One region of the Psychrobacillus sp. genome, then DNA from elsewhere that is predicted to be linked to it. Evidence: riboswitches for the same ligand, from Rfam matches in the RefSeq annotation. Region 1 holds a riboswitch; each other region holds the start of a gene.
The links. Region 1 has a riboswitch for lysine ahead of AC06OU_RS16850 (transporter substrate-binding domain-containing protein). Riboswitches for the same ligand answer to the same signal wherever they lie in the genome.

Region 1 (17,131 bases):
ATGTGACGTTTGGGGAGCCTAAAATTTTATATAAAGAAACGATTGAGGAGTCTGTCAAAGGCTACGGTCATTTTGAGCCATTGAAGCATTATGCTGAGGTACACCTTTTAATCGAACCTGCAGAGCGGGGTTCTGGAGTTACCTTCCACAATGTGTGCCATGCCAATGATTTGTCTATAGGTAACCAAAACCTAGTAAGGCATCACCTTTTAGAAAAAGATCATCATGGACTACTGACTGGCTCTGCATTGACAGACGTAAAGATTACTTTGCTGACAGGACGCGGACATAATGAACATACCTCTGGTGGTGACTTTAGAGAAGCTACATACCGAGCATTACGACAAGGATTAGAGAAGGCAAAAAATGTTCTCTTAGAGCCTTTTTATGATTTCAAAATTAAAGTGGAGATGGATTTAATCGGAAGAGTTTTATCGGATATTCAGCAGGCACATGGGACATTTGAGTCGCCTGAAAATATTGGCGATAAGGTTATCATAAAGGGAAGAGTGCCTGTTGCTACTTTTATGAATTATAGTACTACCTTTGCATCCTATACTCACGGGAAAGGAACGTTGAACCTATTGTTTAGTGGATATGACCGTTGTCATAACCAAGAACATATAGTTGAAAGAATCGGATACAACAAAGACGCGGATCCGGAATACACCTCAACCTCTATCTTTTGTGCCAAGGGTACTGGATATAAGGTACACTGGGATGAAGCAGAAAAGGCAATGCATTGCTTATAAAAGGAAAGGGTGCATGAAATTTAATTCCATGCACCTTTAATAGGGAATTATTGATAAAATGATGCGTTATCTCGTTAGAAGATGTCCCTTCAGAAATTATTTCGATATAACTTCTCCAATTCCCTAAAAGAAGCCTGATTTCCCGTAGGCTTCTTTTATAATTCAGAACGATATATCATCAAACGCTCATTGCTGTTTTCTTCATAATGCTTAGGAATATGTATTTCCTTCCATAACTCGAAAACAGTCTCCCGCTCCAAAAATTCAATATAGTCTGAGGTTGGATAGTAGAGAATAATATCCATGGTCCTCGGATGTTCTTCCAACGACTCTAAAATATTATGAACTACCTTTTGAAATATAGGAGTGGAGAAAGGATTAAAGAAATAGAAACAGTCTTCCTGTGGCCCTATCTTGTACTCCTCTGCTAAACAACATTCAAAGCTAATAGAAGCTCGCGTTGGCTTTGCTCTTTCCGTATACTTCATGAGGTTTTCCATTGACTGCTGGTAAAGCTGCCCACTCATCTCTATCCCTGTTACAGAAATGTGATGGAAATGATGAACGTAAAAAGGGACTCTTCCCTTACCACAACCGAAATCAACCAGCCCCTTCACCCTCTGCCATTCATACGCTTCAAACAATACTTTTAAAGCATCGTACGGGGTTGCCTCGTAACGATTATAATGGGAGGATTGATATTTCCATTCTCTCATTCCAACTGTCTGTATTCTTAATAATCGTTCATAATCAGATTCGTTCATTGCAACCTCCTTGATTCTTTTATTCGCCCAAAATATGCTGCTGGACCCAGTCATTTTTTTGACTATTAACCTCTTCTAGCAAGGATACTTTATACGGATTTCCTTTTGATACAATTGTCCCTGTAAAAGAAGGGTTTTCAATACGAATCATCACCTTGTCCTGTACTTCTCTTTTCGTGATTTGCAGCTTGGCTATACCACCGATATTTGTACTATCAAATTGCTGAGCAGAAAAAAAGTTACCTAGTGAGAAGAATACATGGCTTTCTCCCTTACTCGTTGTAATTTTTTCATAGGGCTGAATGACATGTGGATGATGACCAAAAATGATATCTGCTCCTGCATTAGCTAACAAATGGGCAAGCTCTCTTTGGTTCTGATTGGGCTCTAATGTATACTCTTCTCCCCAATGGATACTAACTACTACCACATCTACCTTTTTCCTTAAAGATTGGATGTCTTGCTCCATCTGCACATTGTTTATTATGTTCACTAAATATTCTTTGCCTTCTGGCACTCTATGTCCATTTAATCCGTAAGTATAACTTAAAAATCCTAGTTTAATATCCTTCACTTCAACTATTCGTTCCGTTTGTTGATCTTCTAGTGATTTATGAGCACCGATATAAGGAAGTTCATTTGCCTCCAATGTTTCTATAGCAGCTAATAAGCCCTCCTCCTTTTTATCCAACGTATGATTGTTGGCTAAGGATATTAAATCGAAGCCAACTGCTTTCAGATCACGAATAATATGGGATGGACTAGAAAAGTTAGGGTATCCAGATAATCCGAATGTTGTTCCTGCCGGTATGGATTCCTGGTTTGCAAGCAAAAAGTCCAGATTAGTAAGTTCTTCCTCCACATTTGCAAAGGATGGGAGAAAGCTAGAATAGTTATAGAGAGGACTATGCAATAATATATCTCCAACCATCCCTATTTCTATCTGATTTTCTTTATAAATCTGTTGAAAATTGGTTACTTGTTTTCCTGTAAAGTTTTCTTTCATAGGACTAACGATTTGTGCATTAAAAAAAGATAATACGATGATAAATACTAATAGAAAAGGGAGTAAAATTTTCAAAATGTTAACCTCCTCCTATCATCTTTATCTATTTCTTTGTCTAATATACACATATAAAAAACCGCCAGCACTTAGCAACCGCAAACAGGAATTAATAGTCATAGCAGACTCCATACCAACCATCTCTAATAAAACAATACCCATTTGAGGTGCTATAAACGCGACTAATGCCAATAATATATTATAAGTAGTAATACAATAAGTCCTTGACTGTTCAGGTGACTTCTCCAAAAGTAAATTAAACAGAATGAGTACAGTACCAGAAAGAAAGAAGCCCGATGTCGTTTGAATTATAGTTAAGTAATATAAATTGGTCGATAATACAACAAGAAAGGGTGTGGTAGCCATCCCGGCTGCTGCCCAAATGAACATTCGAAGATTGCTATATTTCTCTGCCCAGCGCCTCCATAAAGGAAAGGTAAAAAATTGCATGAGCATACTGCCCACCGAGAACATACTTATCCAAAAAATCGTAGCTCCTGCTATTCTAACATTATAAATATTGAATAGACCCCACGCCATCTGCCATGCAAAGTTAAAAAAGAGAGCTGCTGCTAAGAAAGAAACATATTTGGAATCTTTAAATATAGACCAATCCATTGATTTCTTTTTTTCAACGCTTTCATCTATTTGAACAGGTTCTTCTTCATGCTTCATAACAAAGTACACTTCTAATATTCCAAATAATAAGGCTACCAAAAACAAAATTTGATATGCACTTACACTTGCAGAAGCCTCTCTCATTACGATACCGATCATTAACGTGGCTACAAGACCAACTAAAGTCAACAATCGATTTCGATCACTAAAAAATTGACCTCTTCGCTCTTCTGCAATCATCCCACTGATAAACGTTTGCCAACCTATATTGGCAACGGTATTGGGTACACTGATAAGGGCAATAATAATTAAAAAAGACCAGGCCTGCATAGATGGCGAAGGCAAATAAATCACTAATACAATAAATAAGAAACATAATCTTGCAAGTAAAATTGACCCTGCGACTAGCTTCTTTTGAGTATAAGCTTTGTTCAAAAGGATAGCTGCAGGCACTGTCATTAGCAATGCGATTAGAGGAGGAAGTGAACTGATTAATCCAACCTGGTAGTTAGTTGCCCCTAATATAGTGATCGCAAAGATCGGGAAAAAATTATTAGAAAAATTTAAAGCAATAGTAGAAGCCATGCCATGATATATACTGACTTTCTCGTTATACGTTCTCAAAATTCATTCCGTCCATTTCATGTGAGATAGATAGAATTATATACCTCATTTCCAGGAAAACAAGAGTATTATTTACAAATATTCCCCTTATAAGTCTAACGAAAAAAATGCAATTTTAAACCAACTGTTAATAAAGCAATGTGTTAGACAATATTTCTTCATAGAAAGTACACAAAAGGGCAGCTTTAAATATTTCATTTTATTCGTTAAACCCTTAGAATATAAGGAGTTATCAGTTTTATCCTGATATGACAATTATAAAGTTTTCTAGTTTACAAATTGACTGGAAAGAGTATAATGGGTAGTTGGTACAGGACATTCATGTAACAATATGCTAACTTTAGCACTAATATAAACTGCTTCCCTTTTGTTTAAAGAAGATGGGGTGAACAAAAATGGCAATTACACAAGAGCCGGAGCTTACACTAGTTGAACATTTAGCTGAGCTTAGAAAACGCCTAATAATTATAGCAGCTACCTTTATCCTATCTCTTGCAGCAGGATTTTGGTTTGCTCCTAAAACATTAAACTTTCTTAAGCAACAGCCCACAGCAGCACATGTAGAATGGAACATATTCGGTTACACGGATGGTTTATTGATCTATGTAAAATGTGCTTTAGTCTTGGCTATTCTTGTAACCTTACCAATTGCTATGCATCAATTATGGTTATTCGTAAGACCTGGGCTATTGGACAAGGAAGCTAGAGGGACTATTTACTTTATACCAGTTTCTTTTTTCTTATTTTTAGCTGGTATTAGCTTTAGCTACTTTATTTTATTTCCTTTGATGTTAGATTTCATGTCTAATATTAATGAATCTATAGGTGCCACAGAAACCTATGGAATGCAGCAATACTTTACATTTATGTTTAATTTAATTATTCCTGTTGGAATAGTGTTTGAACTGCCTGTAATTATTTTATTCCTTACGAAGCTGGGAATTATCACGCCAGATCGACTGCGTAAGATGAGAAAAGTTTCATACTTCGTATTAGTAGTTGTAGGGGTTTCCATTACACCTCCAGACTTTATCTCAGATTTCATCATTATCATACCTTTATTGTTATTATTTGAAATAAGCATTTTAGTATCATCTTGGTCTTATAAGCGTCGGTTAGCCAAAGAGGCTCTTTTAGAAAAAGAACTCGAGGACAGCCAAAGTGAATAAGCATGATATAATAACGATACACTTGACTAATACTTAAGCCATTTGAATAGATAGACAATTATATTCATTAGGAGGAAACACCATGCCAAACATCGGCGTACCAGGTTTAATCATTATTCTAATCATTGCTTTAATCGTCTTCGGACCTTCTAAATTACCTCAACTAGGTAGAGCAGTTGGACAAACATTAAAAGAATTTAAAAAGTCTACAAAAGACATCGTTGACGATGTAGCTGAAGAATTCAAGTTAGAAGACAATGATACAAACGCTAAAAAGAAAGCATAATAAAAAAAACCGAGCATATATTTTGCTCGGTTTTTTTGTTCTTGATCACTTATATTCCAAGGGATGCGGGAGAGGTTTTCCAAAGTAGTATCCTTGAAATAATTGATAGCCTGCGTCTTTCAGCCATTCAAAATCCTCTTTTTGCTCTACCCCTTCTGCTAATGGGATGGAATGGATTTCTAATGCTTTTTGTAAAAATTGCAATGCAACTCTTTGTTTCTCTTTATCAGAGGTCACCCCTTGAACATATTTCATGTCCAGCTTCATATAATGGGGCTTAATATCCTCTAGCATTTGCAGAGTGCTATGTCCTTCTCCTACATCGTCTAAGGCATATTGGTAGCCCCTTGCTTTATAAAAGGCCAGAATCTTTTTTAAGTGGTTAACATCTTCTATTTTTTCGGTTTCTACAACTTCAAAAACCAAGTTTCTAGGATTAACACCTAGACGATCGGCTACCTCGTTGGTAGATTTAAGACAATGCTCAGGCGAATAGATAGAGGTCGGTATAAAATTTATGAACGCTTTTTTATTGTCTAGCTTTGCAGCATATTTTACAGCTGTCATTCTACAAATCCGGTCTAACGCATACAGTCTTCCTCTCTCTTTAGCAGCGCTAAAAACCTGGCCAGGATATAAGATTTCCCCATCCTCATTTAAAAATCTAGAAAGAATTTCATAGGCATATATCTTGTTATTTTTATCTACAATTGGCTGATAATAGCAAATTACTTGTTCGTTCCTAATTACACTGTCCACCCACTCTACCTTAAATAATTCCTCTATCTTATAGAAAGGTTGCCAATCCTTATTAGGAATCTTATAGGACATCTTCGTAATATCTAAATGATCTATACTATAGTCAACAAAGTCCTTCGCATCATTCTCGCGAAGAGTAAAATAACGATTATTCTCTTCTAACTTTAATGTCCTACTTTGAATAAACTCTATTATATCCGGGAACACCTGATTATTCAGGTCACCGTCCATTTTGAACTCAACTATCAAATCTCTTACTGCACAACCGCTACATTCCAATATAATCCCTCCTACCTATACCCATAATTATGTATTTTTTCCTATTATAATGATTATATTAAATCTTTTGTTACATGCATAATCAGAAGTCTTTGATTTATGAAAATAAAAAAACATGGGAGGATAGGTGTAGCAACAAGAAGTAATTTCAAAATTTACAAACACATTCAACGGCTGTTGGATAAGGAAACACAAGAAAAGCGCAAGCGCCTATGTCTGCCCCGACAGGCAAAAGGAGAAAAGCGAGGAGGCAGTTCCTCAGCCACCGGAGCTTTTATCCATTTGACCCCGAGGGGCAAGGCGGTGGAGCTAGACATCAATTTATCCACAGGTTCCGAGTTTTATAATTTCCTAAACAACAAAAAAGAGAAGCGCATCACACGCTCCTCCTTTACAGGTTTTTAAAGAATACTCTGATGACATCAGCACCACCGATAATTGTACCGAGAGAACCAAACAGGTTAGTTAACACTAAAACTAGCAAGACTCTGGTCACCTTATTTTTCCAGAACCCTTTTATCGTAAATACATCTTCTGACAGCCTTTCAAAATCCCCTATTGTTGGTCGTTTCATATAAGCCTGCACTAATCCTGAAAACCAACCAGAGGCTAATATAGGGTGCAGTGCGGTTATTGGTGCCACGATAAATGCTGTAACTATAGCTAAAGGATGACCTAATGCTACAATTGCTCCTATTGCCGCCATGGATCCCGTCCAAATAATCCAGCTCCATGCCTGGTCCCATCCTGCCGTAGGATTAGCTATAAAAGTATAAGCAACCAAAGCGATTAAAAGGATAGGCAAGGACCATCCAATGATTTTAGGTAAAATAGATTTCGGAGGGACAGCTGATAGTCCTTCTAAATCTTGATGCTTGTAGATTTCTTTTGTAATCCCTGGAACATGAGCTGCCCCTAAAACTGCTACAACTTTTTTCCCTGGAGCTTCCTTAATCTTTTGAGCTAAAAACTGGTCTCTTTCATCGATTAATGGTGTTTTCAACCTTGGAAATGACTCTGTGAATTCTGCAAGCACTGCATTTAGAGTGTCTTGTGACTTCATATTCTCTAGCTCTTCTTCTGAAATGGTATCTTTACTAAAAATGCTATAAAATACTGACGTTAAGAGCTGAGACTTACCAAGCCAACCAAGATTATGCCAGATACGTGAAAATGTTATTTGGATATTACGATCCGCTAGTACAAGTTCTGCCCCATTTTCTTTTGCACTCTCTATCCCTTGTATCATTTCCTGACCGGGTTTAATATCAAACTGCTTCGCCATACGGTTTTGAAAGGAAGAAATAGCTAAGTTCATCAATAGCAATGTCGCTTTCTTCTCTTTTATGATTTTAAAAATATCTGTCTCTTTCCATTTGTTATTATCTGTAATAGATTGATATCTCTGTTCGTCCAACTCTATACACACGGAATCCGGTTTTTCTTTTTCGATCACTTCTTTTACCTGCTCAGCACTTAACCTTGAAACGTGAGCAGTACCAATCAAAATAATTTCCTTGCCATCGACCTCTAAACGAGTTATATTTGCTTCCGACATAAACTACTTCCTTCGTGTAAATGTATTTCTTTACATATCGACTGAGCATGTAAAGACTTGTACCTATAATAATGAAGTACTTGGGCATAAAATTCAATTTGTTTATACAAAAAAATAGGAGATTTAATCATAACCTAATCTGTTTATTTTTAGTTTTTTCCTTCGATTATGTGATTCTTCTTAGTACATGAAACGTTTAAATTTGAGGCTAAAATGTTATACTTACATTGATTCAAATAAGTTAAAAGAGGAGAATGGCTAATGATTATCGTTACGAATCGTATTAAAACAAAACCAGGATTTGCAGAAAGAATGGCTCCAAACTTTACAAAACCAAGTCCACTACAAGAAATGGAAGGCTTCGTAAAAGTTGAGGTTACTATTACACAGGGTACCACTGAATATGATGAAATGAATGTCAATATGTATTGGGAAAACGAAGAAAGTTTCCAAGCATGGAAAAATAGCGACCTCTTCAAGGCAGCACATAAACGACCAGAACCAGGTTCTGAAGAAGCATCGAAAGAATCTCCACTATTAGGTAGTGAGTTAATCATTTCTAAAGTTGCTTCTACTGTTGGAGCAATTTCCAACTAAATAAATTATTAAAAGGAGCAAGTGATGTTAATTCGCTTGCTCCTTTGCTTTTATTTATCGATACGATAGATTCCTTTTTTATCCCTTAATAAGCATCCATTGGCTTTAAAAATCCGAATCATGTATTCATTGTTCTCATCTGTACTACCTACGTAATATGTAGCATGCATATTCTTTAAAAGCTCTAATGAATATAAGTGAAGTACCTTACCGAAACCTTTACCTCTATGCTCTGGAGTTACTCCAAAGTAAAACAACCTACCTTCCTCAGTTGTTCCGTCTTCTATATGAGGAATGCTGATACCCAAAGGTTCTTTTGCTTTATAGAAGATATGACAATGGTTACGCCAGTTAGGACCTAACTCATTTAAGAAGGCTTCCATGATTTGATCAATAGAGAACAAATTATTTTTGTTCGCCGATCCGCTTCGACATTCATCATATAGTTTGGCGAATTCCTCATCTGTCATTAAGCTATCCGAAAGAGATTGCACAAAAATAGAGCTATCTAAAATAAAGCGTTCCTCTAGTGTTCTTGTATATTCCACCACGGAAGAAACCTTATGAAAACCTTCATTTAATAATTGTTCCTCATACTCCGCATCCATCAGAAGCGACAGATAATTTACCTGATTGCTTTCCCAAGCTGCTAAAAGGGTTTTTAGTTCTGCCCAATATACTTCTTTAGATTGATTCATTTTTATTTGATCGGCAAGCCAGTATTCCTGGTCTTTTTTTATGACGTTAAAAGCAACCATTTGTGCGCCCCCCTTATAAATCGTCTATATGCGTAATTCTGTTTCTACCATTTCTCTTGGAATAATATAACGCTTGGTCAGCCTTCTCTACCACGCTTGCATGCGTGTCTTCGGATGTATATGTTGCTATCCCCATACTTATCGTCACTTCACCTATGACCCAATCTGCTGCTTCTATTTCCTGCCTTAAACGTTCTCCCTGGTTTTTAGCCTGTTGTGCATTCGTAAACGGTAGAAGAACGATAAACTCCTCTCCTCCGTATCTAAGTAATGTATCCACTGGACGTACTGTTAAGTCTGCTATTTTTGCTAGTTGCTCTAGCACTTGATCTCCCATTGTATGACCCCAAGTATCGTTCACTTGCTTAAAATGATCGATATCAATTAAGCATAAGGAAAAAGCCTGTCCTTTTTGCTCGTATTGAATGATCATCTCTTCTAGCTTGATATGAAAATAACGACGGTTTTTTAAACCAGTCAATTTATCAGTTATAGCTAATTTCTCTAGCTTGCTATTGAGTTCAAGTAGCTTTTCTTGCTTTTCCTCTATTTCCTCATGAAGCTCTTCTAATTTAGAAAGAGCCAGTTCTTTTTCTCGAAATGCTTCCTCTAATTGCTTTTTTGCTAACCTAATTTCCTGTTCATATCCTATTCTTTTTCCCATTGAAACTAATACACAGTCAATTACATCTGCACCCTCTCGAGTAGCTTTTTTCCCGTTTAACAACACAGGAATGCTCTGCCCATCCTTATGCTGTAGACTAAGAAATAACTCTTCCATATGCCCATATAATCGTATATAAGGATAAAAATAAGTATGGAATATAAACTGATTCGTTTTAGACATGATTGTTTCTATATGTTTTTGAGAAAGATCGTCAAAGGAAAACCCTATCATTTGAAGAAAGGTTTTATTCATATCAATTAGCATACCTTCTTGACTAATAGTGACATAGCCACAAGGTGCCAAATCCAAACGTTCCTCCATAAAATGTCATTCCCTTCCCTACACCTGGTATAGATACCCTTTAATGAGCTCCGCTGTTTCACACGGGTGACTTAGGTGAGGATAATGCCCCTTTACATCCATTATCTTAAATTCACTATTCTCTATATGATGGTGTAAATATTCTCCTACCTGAATAGGAACAATACTGTCTTCTGAGCATTGAATGATTAGCACCGGAATAGATGATTTCTCTAAATCTTTACGATGGTCAGAAAAGAAGGTCACCTCTGCAAATTGCTTTGTTATCTTCGGATTTGTTGAACTAAAACTTTTTTCTACTTCCTTTGCTACCGCGGGGTGTTTTTCAGTGGCAGCCACTATTGGAGCCATATAGCTTGCCCACCCTATAAAATTCATCTCCATCATATCTAGCATCTCGTGGATGTCTCTTTCATCGAATCCACCGTAATACTCATGATCATTAAGATATCTCGGAGATGGTCCAATCATAACCAACTTCTGAAAAACATCCGGCTTTTGAATCGCTGCTAACATACCAATCATGGAGCTTACCGAATGACCTACAAATATAACGTCTCTCAATTCCAATGCCTCTACTATGTCTAAGACGTCTCGGACATAGCCTTTAAGCGAGGCGTATTTCTCTGCATTATAAACACTTAAATCCGATTCACCGGAACCAACATAATCAAATAATACAATTTTATAGTCATCCAAAAATGAAGGAATAATATGCCTCCACATCGTTTGGTCACATCCAAAGCCATGCGCAAACATGATTACTTTTTCCTTATTTCCAATTACTTTTACATTATTACGTTTTAATACTTCACTCATAGGAACACCTCTAGTTTATTTCGTACCTTATATAAAAGGCTTCCTTTTCTTTTGAAAGGGAAGCCTTACATAGATTTGATAATTTATCCAATGTATATATTACCAATATACTATTTTATTGAATTTTATTCTAGATAAAAAGATGAAATGCTACTAACATCCTAGAGTCTACTTTCGCGTTCTTTTTAGGAATTCTCTCGTCCGTTCCTGTAAAGGATGATTAAAAATTTGATCCGGGGGACCTTCCTCTGCAATGACCCCCTTGTCCATGAAGACTATACGATCAGAGACTTCCTTGGCAAATTCCATTTCATGCGTAACGATCAACATAGTAAGACCAGTATGCGCAAGCTCTTTCATAACTTTTAATACCTCGCCGACCATTTCTGGATCAAGTGCCGATGTAGGCTCATCAAACAACATTACATCAGGCTCCATAGACAAAGCTCGTGCAATAGCTACTCTTTGCTTTTGTCCACCAGATAATTGCTTTGGCTTAGCATTGACGTAGCCATCCATGCCCACCACCTTTAAATATCTCATCGCAATTTTTTCGGCATCTTCCTTTGAACGCTTTAATACCTTTACCTGTCCGACTGAACAGTTGCTTAATACATTATGATTATTAAACAAATTAAACTGCTGAAATACCATGCCAAGCTTTGTCCTATAGGAATTGATATCATGCTTATTGTCTAAAATATTTTTTCCTTTATAAATAATTTGTCCTCCACTAGGCTTTTCCAATAAATTAACACATCGCAGAAGTGTTGATTTACCCGATCCTGAAGAGCCTATGATACATACAACCTCGCCTTTTTTTACAGAGAAATTTATATCTTTTAAAACTTCATGTGCTCCAAAGGATTTACTTAAATGTTGAATATCAATTACGTGTTCCATATTTGCTCCTCCTTTGTTTACTTTTTTTCATAAGGACCTTTTGGCAGTACAGCCATTTGCATAGGCTGACCAATGACTGTGTAGTTTTCGGGTCCATCTAGTTTCTTTTCAAAATGTCGTAAGATTAATGTAACAGCAAACGTCATGATGAAGTATAAAATACAAGCTACAAAGAATGACTCAAAATATCTGAAGTTGTTTCCAGCTACAGACTTCGTTTGGAAATATAATTCCGTTACCCCTATCACATTTAAAACAGAGGTATCTTTAATATTAATGATGAATTGGTTGCCGGTTGCTGGAAGTATGTTACGGATAACCTGGGGTAACACAACATATAGCATAGTTTGAATGTGATTCATCCCTATCGCTTGTGATGCCTCAAATTGTCCCTTATCAATTGAAATGACTCCCCCACGAACAATTTCAGCCATATATGCTCCCGTATTAATAGATACAATAAAAATTGCTGCTAGTAAACGATCCATATCTAACCCAAAGGCCAGTGATGATCCATAAAAGATGACCATGGCTTGGACGATCATTGGTGTCCCTCGGAAGAATTCTATATAGATGGATAGGATAAGATTAACCAGCTTTAAAAAATATCTACTTACCCTCTTTTCAGGTAGTGGGATGGTCCTAATAACGCCTGCTAATAATCCAATGATTGCTCCTACAATAGTTCCTATAATAGAAATCAACAGGGTTACTCCTGCTCCACGCAAAAACATTGGCCAGTTATTGGTAATAATGGAGATAATCCATTCTAAACTCATTGTCTTCCTCCTTACACATTCTGTTGCCTCGAACATCCACTAACCAATGAAGTAAGTACTTTAAAAAAACGAAACGGCTGCTTTTATTAGCAGCCGTTAGTATACTTATTCTGCAGCTGGTTGATTGGAAATAGCATTATCCATAATTTCTTGACGCTCTTCTTCTGAAATTCCTGCTAATATTTCATTTATTTTATCTGTTAAATCGCTACCTTTTTTCAATCCTACTGCAACAGCTGTTTCTTCTTCATCTGCAACAAATCCTTCTTCGAATTCAACCATGCTGAAGTTATCATTTGCAGAGGAAGCACTAATTCCTTCTGGACGTTCAGATACATAACCGTCGATCATGCCGGATTCCAGTGCTACACGCATTGCTGGAAAGTTATCTGATGCAGGCTGTTTTTTTACACCTTTAATTTGGTCTATCACTCCGTAGTGGGAAGTATTTAATTGGCCTGTAACTTTTGCTCCATTAAAGTCTTGAATGGAAGTGGCATCCTCAAATTTTCCGCCCTTTTTTACAACCATAACAAAGTTGGAAGTATAATAGTTTTCAGAGAAATCGATTGTTTTTTTACGCTCTGCTGTTGGTGACATTCCAGCAATAATTGCATCAATCTTACCCGAAGTTAAAGCTGGAACTAGACCGTCCCATTCGGTTTTAACGATTACCAGTTCTTTACCTAAGCCTTCTGCAATTTTTTTAGCAATTTCTACATCGTATCCACCAGCATACTCTGCGTTACCGTCCAATTTCACTCCACCGTTTTTGTCATCCATTTGAGTCCAGTTAAAGGGTGCATATCCTGCCTCTAGTCCTACTGTAAATGTATCTTGGGCAGATGCTGATCCAACGCTTCCTTCCTCTTTCGTTCCACAAGCAGCAAGCAATAAAAAAATGGATAGTAAAAATGTGAATGTAAATAGTCTCTTTTTCATCTCTAGTAATCTCCTTTTTTAAAGTTATTATATGTATGCAACCATACAAAAAGGACAACCGTACAAAAAAAGACTTGAGGTAGACTCAGGTCATAATGTATGGTTGCCCTAAATCCTCTACTTTTCCCCATGAGATAGCACACCATTATAAACCGGGACGTTTATAACGGACAGTCCTGCAATTCTTCACTGCAGACCCAGCATGTAATAATGAGTTTATTACAAGCTTCGGCGACATTTCCTTCTCCTTAGTATCTAAGCTTCTCAAGCTCCTCTAAGGACTGTTAAATATCGCGCCTCTACCTCACTTATAAAAGCGAGGTTATATTCAATTAGTTGTTCATAGTCTACAATAGAGATTTTCATCTGTCAACAAACATTCTATTGATTAATCAAAATATTACTATTTTTTAAACTTCATCATTCTAAATAGAAACGAACAGTCTTATTTAAAAAATGAACCTATAATACGGGGAATAAATAAGAAAAAATCTGCTAAAGTAAATGTATTTTCCACTTTGTCAAAGACATCCATTTTCGACTTTTCGTTCGGTTTGTAGGTCGTTACTGTATCGCCTTGAATTGGCTCAATCCCATCATAGAAGCTTATACGTATAGAGTGGCAGTTCACATAATCAGACGAATCCATCACCTGAAAATGTATATGAGGCTCAGAGGAGTTTCCAGAATTTCCACAAAGGCCAATTGTTTGTCCCTGCTTCACCGCGTCTCCTTCTTTTACTACTATAGAATATTGTTTGAAATGCGCAAGCAAGCTATATTCTCTATTTTCATGCTCCAAAATGACATAGTTTCCGGCTGGTTCTTTTTCATTCATTTCTCCGGGAATATTATCTACAATATCATTCATAACCTTTACTACCTTACCGTCTGCTGGCGCAACTACCTCTTTATCAAAAGCATAGTAACTTTCATTAAGTAATCTATTACCCTTATACGTCTGACCATTCTTCATCTTCACTAAATCATATGCATAGCGCTGAGATTCATAAACGTAATGATAGTTAAGAAATTCATTCGTCCCACCCCAGAAAACAAACCATTCTTCTTTAATAGGCATCATATATTTATTTTTGGTGTAACGTTGATCGCTTTTGGGGAAGGTTACATAAGGTTTTAATACTATGCCCTGGATGTAGTTAGCCGTATCAAAGGTTACACTAACTATTCTCTCCTTATTGTTATCTAACCATAAATACTGAGTTGAATAACCAATCTCGGTCTTTTTAATCATTTGGTAGCTTTCAACCTCCTGATTAAAGGAAATGGCTAAATCAATAAATTGGTCCAGTGATACTAGCTCTTTAAATTCTTTGACGCATTGGTTATAAATTTCTTCATGCTTTCCATATAGGAATACTTCTCCAAAATTTTCGGGCGATATAAATTTCTCGACATTCATAGATCTGTTTACCTCCAATTTATAACATTGTAAGTATTTATCATCTAATACGGAAAAAGATAACTAAGGTTTCACTTAATATCAAAAAGAAAAGAAAACGAGAGTGTAGACCGTTTCCTTTTGCAGACTTTATTTATTTCTTTTTTGTATTGTTGATATCGAAGGAAAAGTTTCACATGGAACATAAACAGAAATGAAAATAGCCTACATCTACACTTTGAAGGGCAGACATAGGCCGTAAACTAAAAGAGTGGAAATGACAACACTTACGTCGTCATTCCCACCCTAAATCAATTATTTTTGTATAAACATTTGAGTCCAATAGTTTCCGTCTTTCACATAACCTACCCCAATATGAGTATAGTTTTTGTTTAAGATATTAGCTCTATGTCCTTCACTATTCATCCAAGCGTTAACTACTGCTTTTGCAGTCGTTTGACCTTGTGCAATATTTTCTCCTGCTGATTTATAGCTAATTCCAAAATTCTTCATCATTGTAAATGGAGTTCCATAAACAGGACTTGTATGGCTAAAATATTTTTGATCGTGCATATCTTGTGATTTATATTGTGCCACTCTTCCTAGCTCCCAGTCATAGCTTAATGGAGACAGGCCAGCATTTGCTCTTTCAACATTTACAAGTTTAATTACATCTTGTTCAATGTTATAAGAATCTTTTGTAGGAACATTTATTTTTTGTCCTGGATAAATAAGATTTGGATTTTCTAACTGAGGATTTTTCTCAATTAATTCTGAAACTCCAGTTTGTGTTTTTACTGCTATTTTCCATAGAGAATCTCCTGATACAACGGTATAGGTATTAGCTGCAAATGCAGTTAGTGGTAATAATAATAAAGAAATTGCGACTGCTACTGCAGCAACTTTTAATTTGTTTTTAAACAAGGTAATCTTCCTTTCTTTTTTTACTCTATTAATATAGTAAAATAGAAAAGCCCTATAAATCACCCCTTAATAATTGGATGTAATTTTACAGTTAGATTACAAAGAAGAACGAATAGAAGAGAAAGCTTGATAGTATGGGAAAAATAACTGGTTCAAAGGTAACACTTTTGAAATATTCAAGGAGGAAAATTCCTCTATAGACAAATTCTTTTTATAATTTTTCAGTTTTTTTAAAGGTTAGGTTAAGTCTACTGTCCTATACAACAATGAGTGTTTAAGATATATTAAAAACAGGTGATTATATGAATATTAAAAATTATTTAAACAACGAACGTTTTCTCTCTGGAACAACTAGGAAAGATCCTACTGCTTGGGAAGAGAACAATATGGCCTTACACATTTGCGAAAACCCAGGACACATATTGGAAAACAGAAAAAAATTAGCAGCCCAGCTCAATTGCAGTTTAGAAGATTTTGTTTGTGCCAATCAAACCCATAGTGCAAATTTCTATAAAGTGACAACGAATGATAAAGGGCATGGAGCAACGCTTTTGGAAACCGCTATTAAAGACACAGACGCTCTTTACACATTTGAACCAAACCTATTATTATGCAGTTTTACAGCAGATTGCGTGCCAGTCATTTTTTATAATGAAACTAATGGACTTATTGGAGTCATTCACTCTGGTTGGCAAGGAACCATCAAGGAAATTACAAGTCAGCTATTTGAGCATCTGAAAACACACGAACAATGTAACCCTGCTGATTTTCACGTACAAATAGGCACTGCACTAAGCCAAGAAAAGTTTGAAGTGGATGAGGATGTCTACACAAAATTTAAGAACCTAGGGTATGCAGATGACTTTATGTATTACAGAGAAGAAACAGGCAAATATCATATTGATAACCAATTGACCGTTCAAAAGCAGTGTGAACTGGCTGGTATACCGCTTGAACAGATTTCGATAGATCGCACATGTACTTTTTTAAGTCCAGATGGCTTCTCTTACCGAGAGGATAGAAATACTGGGAGACATTTAAGTTTTATAATGAGGAAGAAGTAACTTTCTAAAATAGGTTGTAATCTCTTTAATCAATTAATAGATGTCTCATTACTAAAAATGTTACTCAAGCTTCATTTAAACAG
Region 2 (10,510 bases), on a different contig from region 1:
GGGGCACAAGCTGCTCCTCACTTGAAGCTTGATGTACAAGCGTTAGATTGTGATTTCCTTGCTTTTTCTGGACACAAAATGTGTGGACCTACGGGTATCGGCGTTCTTTACGGGAAAGAGGCTTTACTTGATGCAATGGAGCCAATTGAATTTGGTGGAGAAATGATTGACTTTGTAGGCTTACAAGAGTCTACATGGAAGGAGCTACCTTGGAAGTTTGAAGGTGGAACGCCAATCATTGCCGGAGCAATTGGTTTAGCTGCTGCTATAGATTTTCTGGAAGAAATCGGTTTATCTGAAATCGAAAAACATGAGCATGAGCTAGCTGCCTATGCTATGGAAAAAATGTCAACAATCGAAGGCTTAACGATCTATGGACCTCAGGATCCGTTGAAACGAGCTGGAATTGTTACATTTAATTTAGATGAAGTACATCCTCACGATGTCGCAACAGTCCTAGATATGAATGGTATTGCTATTCGTGCAGGACATCACTGTGCGCAGCCACTTATGAAGTGGTTAAAAGCTACTGCAACTGCTAGAGCAAGCTTCTACATTTATAATTCTGAAGAGGATGTAGATCTTCTCGTTGCCGGCCTACGCACTGCTAAGGAGTATTTTGGAGATGTCTTCTAATTTAGATCAATTATATCGACAAGTTATTATGGATCATTACAAAAATCCTCGCAATAAAGGTAGTATTGAGGATGGCGCATTGACAATAGACATGAATAACCCAACCTGCGGAGATCGTATCCACTTGACTATTCAAGTAGAGGATGGCGTTGTACAAAATGCAAAATTCGATGGTGAAGGATGTTCCATTTCCATGTCTTCTGCATCAATGATGACGCAAGCGATCAAAGGTAAAAATATAGATGAAGCGCTTAAGCTTTCTCAAATCTTTTCTGATATGATGCTTGGAAAGGAATATGACGATTCTATTGACCTCGGAGATATCGAGGCTTTAAACGGCGTATCTAAATTTCCAGCACGTATCAAATGTGCAACTCTTGCATGGAAAGCAATGGAAAAAGGCGTTTCAGAAGAAAAGAAATAAAATCAGAACGGAGGAAATACGATGGCAAAAAAAATGCCTGAAATTGGTGATTACAAATATGGCTTCCACGATAAAGACGTATCCATTTTCCGTTCAAAACGTGGTTTAACGAAAGATATCGTTGAAGAAATTTCCCGTATGAAAAATGAACCACAATGGATGTTAGACTATCGCTTAAAAGCATTAGAAATTTTTTACTCTAAGCCAATGCCACAATGGGGCGGAGATCTAGAGCCACTAAATTTTGATGAAATCACATATTATGTAAAACCATCTGAACAAACTGAAAAATCTTGGGATGAAGTACCAGAAGAAATCAAAGCAACTTTTGATAAATTAGGTATTCCTGAAGCAGAACAAAAATACCTTGCGGGTGTTTCTGCACAGTATGAATCTGAGGTTGTTTACCATAACATGAAGCAAGAGCTTGAAGACTTGGGAATCGTATTTAAAGATACTGACTCTGCACTTCGTGAAAACGAAGATCTTTTCAGAAAACACTTTGGTACAGTAATCCCTTCTTCTGACAACAAATTTTCTGCCCTTAACTCAGCAGTATGGTCAGGTGGATCATTTATCTATGTACCACCAGGCATAAAAGTGGATACTCCACTTCAAGCATACTTCCGTATTAACTCAGAAAATATGGGTCAATTCGAACGTACACTAATCATTGTTGATGAAGGTGCTTCTGTACATTACGTTGAAGGATGTACGGCTCCTGTTTACACAACTAACTCACTTCACAGTGCAGTAGTTGAAATTATCATCAAAAAAGATGCTTATTGCCGTTACACTACTATCCAAAACTGGGCAAACAACGTATATAACTTAGTTACAAAACGTGCTGTTTGTGATGCTAACGCAACTATGGAATGGATTGATGGTAACATTGGTTCTAAGCTTACAATGAAATATCCAGCAGTTATCCTTAAAGGTGAAGGCGCACGTGGAATGACACTTTCTATCGCTATCGCTGGTAAAGGACAACACCAAGATGCTGGTGCTAAAATGATGCATTTAGCTCCAAATACTTCTTCTACTATTGTTTCGAAATCTATTTCTAAACAAGGTGGTAAAGTAACATACCGTGGAATCGTTCACTTTGGACGTAAAGCAACAGGAGCACGTGCTAACATTGAATGTGATACTTTAATCATGGATAATCAGTCTACTTCTGATACAATTCCATACAACGAAATCTTGAACGATAATATTTCTCTAGAGCATGAAGCGAAAGTTTCAAAAGTGTCAGAGGAACAATTATTCTACTTGATGAGTCGTGGACTTAGTGAAGAAGAAGCAACTGAAATGATCGTAATGGGCTTCATCGAGCCATTCACAAAAGAACTTCCAATGGAATATGCAGTAGAAATGAACCGTCTGATCAAGTTTGAAATGGAAGGTTCTATCGGTTAATAAATTCAATTATCAAGTCGTTCCAATTGTGTGCGACTTGATTATCTTAGAGAAGGCGAACTTTATAGTTCGTCTTCTTTTTTTTATAGAAATAATACGTAAAAATTCCCTAATCACATTAGTGACTAGGGAAAAGTTAATTTAGTTATTCATATCTTGAATGCCAGGACTATGTTCATTTGGCATATCAGGCATTAAAGGTACTGGAAATCCTTTTGGAGGATCAACTACGGAAAGTGTGCCATCGTTCCGGCTCGGGGACTGACCTTGGAATATTTCGCCTATGCGAGTAGGGTCTAGCCTAAAGTTGAATTGTGCATTATGGTATCCCATCTCTACATATTTTCTGCATTCTGGGTATTTATTTATATCGTAGTTCGGTACAGGGAATAGCTTGCCCCAATCCACGCCTAACGTTTCTAAAGCTTTAGCAAATGCGTTTTGATGAGCATTATCTCTCACAATAAGGAATGCTAGTGTCTCTCTGAACGTTTTGTTAGAGCTCATTTCATAAATACGTGTTTTTTGTAGCACACCTGTCGACTCTAGGACAAGGTTATTTAGCAAATCGGCAATCAGGTTCCCATGTGAGTATACCCAAGATCCGTTCCAAGGGTTCCCAGCTGCATCAAAAGGAATAGATGCCTGTGCACCAATGATGAAATGATGTGGATTCGCATGTCTCGTAGCATCATTTAACGGTGCGTTGTCTACTCCAGCGTTACCTGGAACAGCGGATTCACCGGAATTATTTAGAAGTTGATTGATCGTGTTTTGTACTAGCTCTACATGTGCGATTTCCTCTAGGAAAATTCCGCGGAGTAAATCTCTAAATTGAGTGTCTTTCCCTCGGAAATTTGAGCTTTGAAAAAAGAATTGCATCATAGTTCTCATCTCACCATAATGGCCACCTAGTATTTCTTGTAGTACTCTCGCTGCTTCCGGATCTGGACGGTCAGGCATAATGGGGTTTATTAGTTCCTCTTTATAGTAATACATGCTAGCTCCTCTTTTCTGGATTCATATTAGATTATACTTTCGTGCATGTTTTATTTTGTACTAATAAAAGAGGTTTATTCATTAAAAAAAGATTTTCATTGAAAGATATCTGGGTTTATATAAACTAAGTAGTAAGACAATATAATTGTTTTGTGGGAGGAAATAAAAAAAGCCTTTAGCTAAGGAACTTTAACATCTAGCGCAACACTTTACAGATTATCTGCAACACTTTATTTTCCCGCAACAGTTCGAATAATATGCGCAACACCTTGCAGATTTCCCGCAACACTTAGTTTTGCGGAGCAATAACACTTTCCATCAACTCATTTTTTTGTCTGTTTGATGAGGGAAATGATATGATAATTAGTAATAATGAAGAGGTGGTTTGATGATTAAAATTGGGTTAACTGGTTGGGGGGATCATCCAGATCTTTATGTTTCTTCGTCTAGGGAGAAGCTGCAGGATTATAGTGCGCATTTTCCGATTGTCGAGTTGGATGCGTCGTTTTATGCGATTCAACCGCAGCGAAATATAGAAAAGTGGATTCGTGAGACTCCTGATAATTTTCAGTTTATCGTGAAAGCCTATCAAGGGATGACAGGGCATTTGAGAGGGGAGAATCCGTTTAAGTCCCCAGAGGAAATGTTTGAAAGTCATCGTCAGATGCTTGGGCCGCTTAAGGATGCGGGGAAGCTTGCGATGGTGCTTGTTCAGTTTCCACCTTGGTTTGAGTGTGAGAAGGATAATGTGCAATATATGAGAAGAATTCGAGAGGAGCTAAAGGATTTTGAGGTGGTCATTGAGTTTCGCCATCAATCCTGGTATCTTCCGGAGTATAAAGATTCGACTCTTCAATTTTTAAAGGATAATAATTTTCATCATAGTGTCTGCGATGAGCCACAGAATGGAGAAGGCAGCATACCTGTAGTGCCGGTTGCTACTTCTGATAAAGTGTTGGTCCGTCTACATGGGAGAAACTTTTATGGGTGGAAGAATCCAGGAAATAACGAAAAGTGGAGAGAAGTCCGCTATTTATATGATTATAATGAGCAGGAGCTTGCTTATATTCAGTCAGTTTGTGAGGTTTTAGCTAAGCAGGCTTCCGAAGTGCTTGTTGTATTCAATAATAACTCTGGTGGTCATGCTGCTAAAAATGCTAAAGCCTTTCAGCAAATGCTTAACATAGAGTTTGATGGACTTGCGCCTAAGCAATTAAATCTTTTTGAAGGAGATTTTTAAATGGAGTGGTTTTTATTAGTGCTTAGCGGTCTTTTTTCAGGGACGATCGGTGCCTTAGTAGGGTTAGGCGGTGGGGTAATTTTAGTGCCTGCTGTACTTTTCCTTGGTACCACGCTCGACTTAATCCCGAATATTACGCCGCAAAGTGTCGTAGGTTTATCTGTTGTTATGATGATTTTTATTGGTCTGTCTTCTACACTTTCATATATGAAGTCTAAGACGGTGGATTTTAAAAGTGGATTTATATTTTTTATAGGAAGTATTCCGGGAACCATTTTAGGTGCTTGGGTAAACAAAGGATTAGATCTCCCTTCGTTTAACCTATACTTTGGTATATTGCTTGTCATTTTATCCGTTCTTTTACTAGTTCGTAAATATTTGAAGCCGGTGCAATGGTTTGTCAAGCATGGCAAGAAGCGTACCTTTGAGGATGGGGAAAATACATATGTATATGGATATCCAGTCTGGTTTGCACTAGCTTTAACCTTTTTTATAGGTTTTGCCTCTGGATTATTTGGAATCGGTGGAGGTTCGATGATTGTGCCTGCCATGATTCTATTGTTTCTGTTTCCTCCTCATGTGGCCGTGGGAACTTCTATGTTTATGGTATTTTTATCGTCCATTGTCAATTCTGCAACGCATATATCTTTAGGAAACGTACCATGGCTATATACGATACCTGTCATTCCTGCTGCATATATTGGAGCAAAGATTGGTGCTAAGCTGAATAAAAAGCTAAATTCAGAAACGCTTGTTACAGCACTTCGAATAGTACTGCTATTGCTAGGAATAAGATCTATTATAGATGGGCTGTTTTAATAAAGGCGAGCGATAGCCCGCATAAAAAAGAGGTGAGAAAGCTGAGAGAGACCATTCATATTTATCATACAAATGATTTGCATAGTCATTTAGAAAATTGGCCGTCTATTCATCACTTTCTCTCTGAAAGACGTAAAGAGCACGCAAGCGAAGCCTCTCTTACTTTAGATATCGGCGATCACGTGGATCGTTCGAATATATACACGGAGGGAACGCTTGGGAAGGGAAACGTGAAGCTCTTAAATGATGCCGGATATGATTACGCCACGATTGGAAACAATGAAGGGATCACATTGAGTCACGAAGAATTGGATTCGTTATATGAACAGGCCGATTTCGAGGTTATAGTTTCTAATTTTACGGATTTAGAAGGGAATATCCCTAGGTGGGTGAAGCCTTATAAAATTCATCAGACGCCCTCTGGAATTCGAATTGGGATTATAGCTGCTACTGCGGATTATAGTGTTTATTATGAAAAGCTTGGGTGGAGATTGCAGGATCCTCTTTCTAGACTGCAGGCCGTTGCTGAGCAGATTTCTCCTCATGTCGATATCCTTATTTGTATGTCTCATTTAGGAAAGTCCAAGGATGAAGAACTATGTGAGTTGATACCCTCTCTGGACCTAATTTTAGGCGCTCACACGCATCATTTGTTCGAGGACGGGAAAATGATTGGGAATACATTGCAGGCCGCTACAGGGAAATTTGGGATGTATGTGGGCTATGTGAATTTAGAGTACGATCATTCCTTGCAACGTGTTGTTTCTAAAAAAGCAGTTGTATTTCCTACAGCTGAGCTGCCTGTCCCTAAAAATGCAGGGCACACAAGGAAAGAGTGGGAGAAAATTGGAAAAGAACAGCTATCTTATGCTGTTTTTCATAGTAATTCAACCTTAGAGAAAGAATGGTTCAACCATTCAAGTTTAGCGAACTTCTTCGGCAAGGCATTGCTTTCCTATACAAATGCGGATTGTGCCATGTTCCCAGCAGGGATTTTCCTGACGGATTTGCCTAAAGGGCCAGTAACTGCATGGAATTTACATCAATGTCTGCCACATCCCATCAATCCATGTATTGTTACACTAAGCGGAGCAGAGCTACTTGAAGTGATTGAGCTTGCCAAAAATGAAAAATGGCCTACCTTAGAAGTAAAAGGTCTCGGGTTCCGAGGAAAATATTTGGGCGCCATTTTGTATGAACGGATTGAAGAAGATGTAGATGGGAAACCACTCATTAAAGGGGAGCCGTTAATGTTAAACGATACGTATAGGCTGGCGACGCTAGACATGTTCACATTTGGATTTTTCTTTCCTTCTTTTAAGACCGCGAAAAAGCAATATATTATGCCGGAAACTATACGAGATGTTGTAAAATGGTATGGAATACAGGAAGAGAATAAATGTAGGGCATAATAGACCTCCTCGTTACATAAAAGTAATGAGGAGGTTTTTTCGTTGTTTTATCGCAAAAAGAAGAAGCGTTTCATATTTTTTAGCACTCAACGCAAATTAGCCATCTTTTTAACATGCTTTTTATTGTCAGTGGCTTACGTATTTTATTACATAAATGCGCAACTGACCCCAACCTATCTACAATATGCTGAAGTGCAAACTAATAAGATTGCCTCTATGGTAATAAGTAAGGCGATCAACTCGCGTACAGCAAATGTTCTAGATGTAAACGATATTATTGAAGAGGTCCCTTCAGATAGTAAAAATATGGTCACAACTAAATTCAATACAGAAATTATTAACCGAGTGCTATCTGATACAAATAGTTTGGTTCAATCTCATCTAGAGCAAGCGGAGCAGGGAAATCTTTCTAGTCTTCCTTACTTGGATGATATTGAGTATGATAAGCAAACAATGGAGGATCAAGGCGGGGTTGTATTCTTTGTTCCGATGGGGCAAGCAACGAATATTCCCTTAATCGGAAACCTTGGTCCGAAAATACCTATTCGATTCCATGTGATCGGAAACGTTCAGTCAAATGTGGTGCCCACTATTACCGAGTTCGGTATTAATAATGCGTATGTAGAAATTAGTATCCACATTAAGGTGAATGTACAAATCATCGTCCCGCTTGCTAGTAAAATGAGTGTTGTGGAACAGAATATACCGGTAGCTATGGGTCTAGTACAAGGGCAGGTTCCACACATTTATACAGGTGGGGATGGGTCGGCTGCTCCATCGGTGGAGGTACCTATACCGTTACCGGAAGATTAAAAAAACTTCATTTTTCTTAAATTACTGTTAGAATAGATAAAAATGAATAATAAATAGGTAGAGGCCGCATTGCTTAATAGTATGTTACGGGAGGGTGACTCCGTTGATCGTAATAGAAAGGAAGTTTTGCCGAAACTGAGTATGTCTAGTCAATGGATGCTTAGTTGGGGTTATTTTGAACAAGAATAACACTGTCATTTATATGGGGACATGTAAATGGGGAGCTACACAAGTGAAATAAAGTGTTATAACTAAAATTTCATGTATAAGCCAACCTATAAAATACTATAGGTTGGCTTTTTTATATTTAAGGAGGAACAGTTTTGGAGAATACAATTTTTTCGTTAGTGCCACCGCTACTGGCTATCATCATGGTTTTAGTGACTAAAAGAGTTTTGTTATCCTTAGGAGCAGGTATTCTTTCTGCAGCCTTACTAGTAGAGGAATTTAGCCCTGTTGGATCTTTGTTAATGTTATGGGATTCCTTTAAAGTCTCTTTTTGGGATGGGGGATTAAATGTATATAATATTTATATTTTATTGTTCATTCTCTTGTTAGGTGTAGTAACCGCTTTTGTCAGCCTGTCAGGAGGAAGCACGGCTTTCGCTAATTGGGCGATCAAACGTATTAAAACAAAAAGAGGCTCTAAACTATTAACAGCCTTTTTAGGAATCATTATTTTTGTGGACGATTATTTTAATGCATTAGCAGTAGGACAAATTGCAAGACCAATTACGGACTCGCATAAGGTTTCACGTGCAAAGCTAGCCTATTTCATCGATTCTACGTCTGCACCGATATGTGTAATCTCACCAGTTTCTAGCTGGGGAGCATTTTTGATCAGCCAGCTAGGTGTTATTTTCACAACACATGCTGTAACAGAATACACTCCGCTAGAAGCTTTTATCACAATGGCACCAATGAATTTCTATGTTATAGCTACTTTAGCGATGGTGTTCTTTGCCGCATGGACAGATTTTGATTTGTTTGAAATGAAGAAGCATGAAAAACGTGCGAAGGAAACAGGAGTATTATTTGATCCAAATAAAACAAATCCGGGAGATATGGATGGAGATTTTCCTGACAATCAGTATGGGAAGGTTATCGATTTATTGCTTCCAATCATCTCTTTAGTAGTGGTGACGTTAGGGTTGATGTTCTGGACAGGCTATCAGTTGTCCGGTGGAATTTTAGATATATTTGTCATCTTTGAAAACACAGATGTTCCTTTATCGTTATTTATAGGTGGATTGATAGCAAGTATTTTATCCTTCCTGTTGTACGCGCGCCAATTCAAGGTTAACCCAGATGCTAATATGAGCTACGTATGGAAGGCTTTACGTACAGGTGTTCAATCTATGCTTCCTGCCATTATGATTCTTGTATTCGCATGGGCATTGTCTTATCTAATTACAGCATTAGAAACAGGTGCATTTCTTGCAACGATTGTTACAGAAAACAATGTTCCCGTAGGTATTATTCCAGTTCTAATGTTTGTGCTGACGGCCTTCATGGCTTTCGCTACAGGTTCTTCGTGGGGGTCGTTTGGAATCTTGCTTCCAATTGGTGCAAGTATTATCATGGCAATCGATCCGCAGCTATTGCTACCAGTATTAGCAGCAGTATTGGCAGGAGCAGTTTTTGGAGATCACTGTTCACCAATTTCGGACACTACTATTATGTCAGCTACAGGAGCTGGAGTTAATGTTATTGATCATGTGATGACACAGCTGCCGTACGCAATTATTAGTGCAATAATAGCTGCAATCGGATACTTAGTATTAGGATTGACAGGCTCTGTCATGATAGGATTAATAACAGTAGTAGGAATCCTCATTCTATTATTTGGGTTTTGGACCCTTAGTAATAAAAGTGGGAACAAGCATTCTATTTAGCTTTTTTAGAAGGTTGTTTGAATTCAAATAATATGGTACATTGACAACAGTGAAGTCAGATTATTTGAAATGGGGGATGGAATCGTGACATCATGTAAGCCACCAAAAGAACAGCATGAGCGCAAGCCTGAATGGCTCAAAATAAAGCTAAATACGAATGAAGATTATAAAGGCTTAAAAAAACTAATGCGCGAAAACAATTTAAATACTGTGTGTGAAGAGGCAAGATGCCCTAATATTCATGAGTGCTGGGGATCTCGTCGTACAGCTACATTTATGATTCTTGGAGCAGTTTGTACAAGAGCATGTCGCTTCTGTGCAGTAAAGACTGGACTTCCAAATGAACTAGATTTAGCGGAGCCAGAACGTGTGGCAGATTCAGTAGTTATTATGAATCTTAAGCATGCTGTAGTAACGGCTGTAGCAAGGGATGACTTAAAAGATGGCGGCTCAGAGGTTTTTGCAGAAACGATCCGTGCAATTCGAAGAAAAAATCCTTTTACTACAATTGAAGTGCTTCCTTCGGATATGGGGGGCATTGAGCAAAACATCCGTAACATTATGGATGCGAAGCCAGATATCCTGAACCATAATATTGAAACGGTACGTCGATTGACTCCAAGAGTTAGAGCACGTGCACAATATGACCGTTCATTGGAACTATTGAAGCGTGCAAAAGAAATGCAGCCAAGCATTCCTACAAAGTCATCGTTAATGCTAGGTTTAGGGGAAACGTTTGAAGAAATCATTGAGGTTATGGATGATTTACGTGCAAATAACGTTGATATTATGACAATTGGTCAATATTTGCAGCCTACGAAAAAACATTTAAAGGTTCAAAAATATTATTCTC
Region 3 (4,652 bases), on a different contig from region 1:
TAAAACGTATCCATATATAAAAATTACTGCGGAAAAGAATCCTAAGCTCATCATTACAAGACAAGTAAAAAAGGATAAGGGTAAATATTTTGGACCATATCCAAATTCTCATTCCGCTCATGAAACAAAAAAATTACTGGATAGATTATATCCATTAAGAAAGTGCCAAAAGCTACCTAGCCAAGTTTGCTTGTATTACCATATCGGACAATGCCTTGCCCCTTGTGTGAAAGAAATTGAAGAGGCAACGTACACCGAAATTATTCATGAAATCTCTAGTTTTTTAAACGGTGGCCATGCAGCGGTCAAGAAAGAGCTAACTGAAAAAATGAATGTAGCAGCAGAACAGTTGGAGTTTGAACGTGCAAAAGAGTACCGCGATCAAATAGCACATATCGATCAAGTGATGGAAAAACAAAAGATGACGATGAATGATTTCACAAATCGTGATATTTTCGGATACACAGTAGATAAGGGATGGATGTGTGTCCAAGTGTTTTTTGTGCGTCAAGGAAAATTGATAGAAAGAGATGTTTCTCTTTTTCCAATTTACCGTGACCCGGAGGAAGAATTTCTTACCTTTTTAGGTCAGTTCTACTCTAAACCAGAGCATATTAAACCAAAGGAAATATTTGTGCCTAATACGACTGATTTAGAGTTAGCCTCTGAGTTGTTGGAAATGAAGGTTATTATTCCTCAAAAGGGTGCAAAAAAGAACCTAGTGGATTTAGCTCAAAAAAATGCTGCGATAGCTTTGAAAGAAAAGTTCCATTTGATTGAACGACAAGAGGAACGAACTGTAGGGGCAGTAGAAGAACTAGGTAGTCTTATGGGAATAGCCATGCCAAGCAGAATTGAGGCTTTTGATAATTCTCATATTCACGGTACCGATGCGGTTTCTGCCATGGTTGTATTCGTTGATGGCAGAGCATATAAAAAAGACTATCGGAAGTATAAGACGAAAACTGCAGCAAAGCATGATGATTATGGTGCTATGCGTGAGGTCGTTCGTAGACGTTACACTCGTGTATTAAAAGAGAGATTGCCTCTACCTGATTTAATCATTATTGATGGAGGTAAAGGACAAATAGAAGCAGCAAGAGAAATTATCGAGGATGAACTTGGCTTAGATATTCCAATTGCAGGACTAGCGAAAGATGCCAAACATCAAACATCCTCCTTGTTATATGGTGACCCATTAGCGATTATCCCGATGAAAAGAACGAGTGAAGCATTCTATCTTCTTCAAAGAATTCAAGATGAGGTCCATCGATTTGCAATTACTTTCCATCGACAACAGAGAGGGAAGCATACAATTGCCTCATCGTTAGATGGAATTGAAGGAATAGGTCCAAAACGTAAGAAAATGCTTCTTAAGCATTTTGGCTCCCTTAAACGAATGCAAGCTGCATCACGAGAAGAACTAATAGAATCTGGACTCCCAAGTAAATTAGCTGATAATCTAATAGCTCATTTTCAGAAAAATTTATTGTCTTCTGAATAATCTTATGTTATCTTTAAAACAATTTAATATTCACTATTCAAACAGTGAAGATAGAGGTGCGAATTGCAAGAGTACTAATCGTGAGGATGAAAGATCCTACGACCGATTAGGAAAGGGTTGTTCGCCGAAACATAGAAAAGCTTTTCCTTTCCTATGTTGGTTCTGTATTTAAGAGATGCAGGACTGTCAGAATATATATTCTGGAGGGCTATCTCACATGGGCAATCATTTTTGGCCGTGTATGAGAAGAGTTAGCTTTCCGCAAATATGTGGGAAGCTTTTTTTATTGGCCGCCTAAGGAGATAAAGGGGAGATAGGTTAATGAGTAAAATTGTGATGAAATTTGGCGGAACTTCTGTAGGTTCAATTGAGTTAATTGGTAACGTTGCAAAAAGGGTACAACTAGAAAAGGAGAAAGGACATGACATTGTCGTAGTTGTTTCTGCCATGGGAAAAACAACAGATGACTTAGCGGAAATGGCAAGTAAAATCACTAACATTCCAACAAAAAGAGAAATGGATATGTTGCTTGCTACAGGAGAACAAGTAACTATGTCCTTACTTGCCATTCAGTTAAATGCACTTGGAGTAGAGACGTTATCTTTGACGGGTTGGCAAGCTGGTATAGTAACAGATGAAGTACATAGAAATTCAAAAATAAAACAATTGGATGGCCAGAAGATAAATGAGCATTTAATGGCTAATCGCGTAGTAATTGTGGCCGGCTTTCAAGGTATGTCGGAATTAGGGGAGATTACTACTTTAGGAAGAGGAGGATCAGACACTACAGCCGTCGCCATAGCTGCAGCTATCGGAGCAGACATTTGTGATATTTATACGGATGTAGATGGCGTTTATACGTCAGATCCACGCTACGTATCTCATGCAAGAAAACTAGAACAGCTAGAATATGATGAGATGTTGGAGTTAGCTCATCTAGGAGCTGGAGTACTGCATCCTAGAGCAGTGGAATTCGCAAAAAACTATAAGATTCCATTACGAGTACGTTCAAGCTATGAAGAAACGGAAGGAACCATTTTAAAGGAGGAAGTAGATGTGGAGAATAATTTAGTAGTACGAGGGGTAGCTTTTGAATCAGATATAGTACGTTTAACGATTGAATATACAGTGCCTTTTAATGGTTCACTCGCTTCCATATTCACTACCCTTGCCAATAACCATATTGATGTAGATATTATTGTCCAGTCGATAGTCGAAGGAATGAAGCCAACCGTGTCCTTTTCTATAAAAAAAGAATCTCTTTCGGAAGCAATTCACGTTTTAGAGAAAACGAAACAGAATCTAGGTTTTACCTTTGCAGATTTTGAGGTGGGTTTAGCTAAGGTATCTATTGTAGGTTCAGGAATGGTATCTAATCCTGGTGTCGCTGCACAAATGTTCGACCGATTAAGCAAGGAAAATATACCAGTTAAAATGGTTAGTACCTCAGAAATAAAGGTTTCAGTTGTAGTGCCTCAAGGCAATATGATTCAAGCAGCGAATGCACTCCATGATGAATTTGATTTGGCTATAAATTAAGTAATTATTAAAGGCTATGTTAAAGGGTAGGGTTGATTTATGATACAAAGAAATCTTAAATCAGAGAGTAGAATTAATTTCCGCCCTAGCCGGTCGCTTTCCTCGGGGTGAGCGATAAGCCATCACCCATCGCTTACGCGCGTGGTTGTGATGTCTTATCTGTCTCACTCATCCCGTAGGAGTCGCCGTCTGGAGCTCCAATCAATAAATGGAACAGCTTTAGCATCGATAAAGCATTAAAAAAATTTACTCGCATAAACAAAGCTTAAAACTGTCACCAACCCCAATTTCAAAATCTATTTATGTTCTAAATAGCCATTTGAAAGTTCCTTTGTTTATGTTTACAGTCACTATTAAAAAGAATTGTTAGTCAAAATCAACCAATAACTTTAACAAAGCTTAATTAAAAAAAGAGAGGAAGATGGAAATTGCTCCATCCTCCTCTTTATGTATCTTTAGCGTTTACTTTTTAAGTCCCATTTAATATGGAAAGTGACCAACCCAGTTTTTTTAACAAACTCATCATAGCATTCGGTTTCATAGCCATCTATTTTTTGCTTCTGCTCTGCGAGAAAGCCAGCCTCTAATCGGTGACATCTATTAATTCCACTTTGAGGAAGATTGTATGTTTCTAGCGTGTAATAGGCCGAATCTTTTGATGTTTTATCTAACTCAAGCCTTCCCCAGCCAGCCTCTTGGAAGAAAGAGATGGCTTCTTCCATTGAATAGAGTGGAAACTTTCGAGCAAGGTCCTTACCTGCCCAGTACAATATTTCTTTTTCATGTTTTCCGAGAATAGAAGTGAGCACGTGATCTCTTATTATTTCATATCCAAAGGAAGTTACATGTGAATGTTCTCTTTCATTCAAACAGCAACCCTTCTTTCCAAAGATAAATAAAAACTATAATCTATTCTAGCATAAAATATTTTCACTGGGAGAGAATACTTTGTGAAAAAATAAACTAATCATTATATAGGTGAGTGTCAGAAAGATGAACAAATTCAGGAAACATACCTTGACGCTCTAAAATGTTGAGAGTACAATGGATATGTCATAAATTCGTAACAAGAAGGTGTGAACATGTGATGATTAATTATTCTATTACTATAGTTTAATCATCGCTAATTGGAAATTTGAGGGGGGTTACTGTTTTGTCGAAAGATCGCGAATTTTTCATGCGTCGATTACATTCTTTACTTGGTATTATTCCAGTTGGATTATTTCTGGCGCAACATTTAGTAGTAAACCATTTTGCTACAAGAGGTGAAGAAGCCTTTAACACGGCATCACATTTCATGGAGAGTCTACCTTTTAGACTAATGCTGGAAGTGTTTGTAATTTATATTCCTTTGTTGTTCCATGCATTCTATGGTATCTATATTGCATTTACTGTTAAGTACAATCCTAACAGATACGGTACTCTAAGAAACTGGTTGTTTATTTTACAACGTTTTACTGGAATATTCCTTGTTGTGTTTATCGCATGGCATGTATTTGAAACACGTTTCCAAGCTGCAATTGGAGCTAAGGAAGTTAACTTTAACATGATGAATGAAATTTTATCAAACCCATGGATGTTAGCTTTTTATATTGTAGGTGTAATTTCT

Region 2: another riboswitch for lysine. It lies ahead of AC06OU_RS09420 (Na+/H+ antiporter NhaC family protein); the one in region 1 lies ahead of AC06OU_RS16850 (transporter substrate-binding domain-containing protein).
Region 3: another riboswitch for lysine. It lies ahead of AC06OU_RS04985 (aspartate kinase); the one in region 1 lies ahead of AC06OU_RS16850 (transporter substrate-binding domain-containing protein).

What each region holds. Positions count from the first base shown of each region.
Region 1 is NZ_JBAEAP010000593.1:28,337-45,467, forward strand. It holds gene AC06OU_RS16775 (GTP-binding protein) at 1-752, shown strand, start outside; gene AC06OU_RS16780 (class I SAM-dependent methyltransferase) at 908-1,516, opposite strand; gene AC06OU_RS16785 (CapA family protein) at 1,536-2,597, opposite strand; gene AC06OU_RS16790 (MFS transporter) at 2,622-3,821, opposite strand; gene tatC (twin-arginine translocase subunit TatC) at 4,217-4,990, shown strand; gene tatA (twin-arginine translocase TatA/TatE family subunit) at 5,073-5,276, shown strand; gene AC06OU_RS16805 (EAL domain-containing protein) at 5,322-6,314, opposite strand; gene AC06OU_RS16810 (hypothetical protein) at 6,414-6,719, shown strand; gene AC06OU_RS16815 (TraB/GumN family protein) at 6,706-7,872, opposite strand; gene AC06OU_RS16820 (heme oxygenase) at 8,134-8,469, shown strand; gene AC06OU_RS16825 (GNAT family N-acetyltransferase) at 8,520-9,227, opposite strand; gene AC06OU_RS16830 (sensor domain-containing diguanylate cyclase) at 9,241-10,215, opposite strand; gene AC06OU_RS16835 (alpha/beta fold hydrolase) at 10,234-11,034, opposite strand; gene AC06OU_RS16840 (amino acid ABC transporter ATP-binding protein) at 11,203-11,937, opposite strand; gene AC06OU_RS16845 (amino acid ABC transporter permease) at 11,955-12,716, opposite strand; gene AC06OU_RS16850 (transporter substrate-binding domain-containing protein) at 12,822-13,658, opposite strand; lysine riboswitch at 13,786-13,968, opposite strand; gene AC06OU_RS16855 (M23 family metallopeptidase) at 14,104-15,081, opposite strand; gene safA (SafA/ExsA family spore coat assembly protein) at 15,376-15,984, opposite strand; gene pgeF (peptidoglycan editing factor PgeF) at 16,287-17,048, shown strand.
Region 2 is NZ_JBAEAP010000318.1:872-11,381, forward strand. It holds gene AC06OU_RS09380 (cysteine desulfurase) at 1-636, shown strand, start outside; gene sufU (Fe-S cluster assembly sulfur transfer protein SufU) at 626-1,060, shown strand; gene sufB (Fe-S cluster assembly protein SufB) at 1,082-2,479, shown strand; gene AC06OU_RS09395 (manganese catalase family protein) at 2,621-3,478, opposite strand; gene AC06OU_RS09400 (DUF72 domain-containing protein) at 3,867-4,718, shown strand; gene AC06OU_RS09405 (sulfite exporter TauE/SafE family protein) at 4,719-5,537, shown strand; gene AC06OU_RS09410 (bifunctional metallophosphatase/5'-nucleotidase) at 5,570-6,949, shown strand; gene yunB (sporulation protein YunB) at 6,992-7,762, shown strand; lysine riboswitch at 7,813-7,997, shown strand; gene AC06OU_RS09420 (Na+/H+ antiporter NhaC family protein) at 8,086-9,657, shown strand; gene lipA (lipoyl synthase) at 9,727-10,510, shown strand, end outside.
Region 3 is NZ_JBAEAP010000168.1:86-4,737, reverse strand. It holds partial or broken gene uvrC (excinuclease ABC subunit UvrC) at 1-1,504, shown strand, start outside; lysine riboswitch at 1,548-1,723, shown strand; gene AC06OU_RS04985 (aspartate kinase) at 1,826-3,043, shown strand; gene AC06OU_RS04980 (YslB family protein) at 3,499-3,912, opposite strand; partial or broken gene AC06OU_RS04975 (succinate dehydrogenase cytochrome b558 subunit) at 4,197-4,652, shown strand, end outside.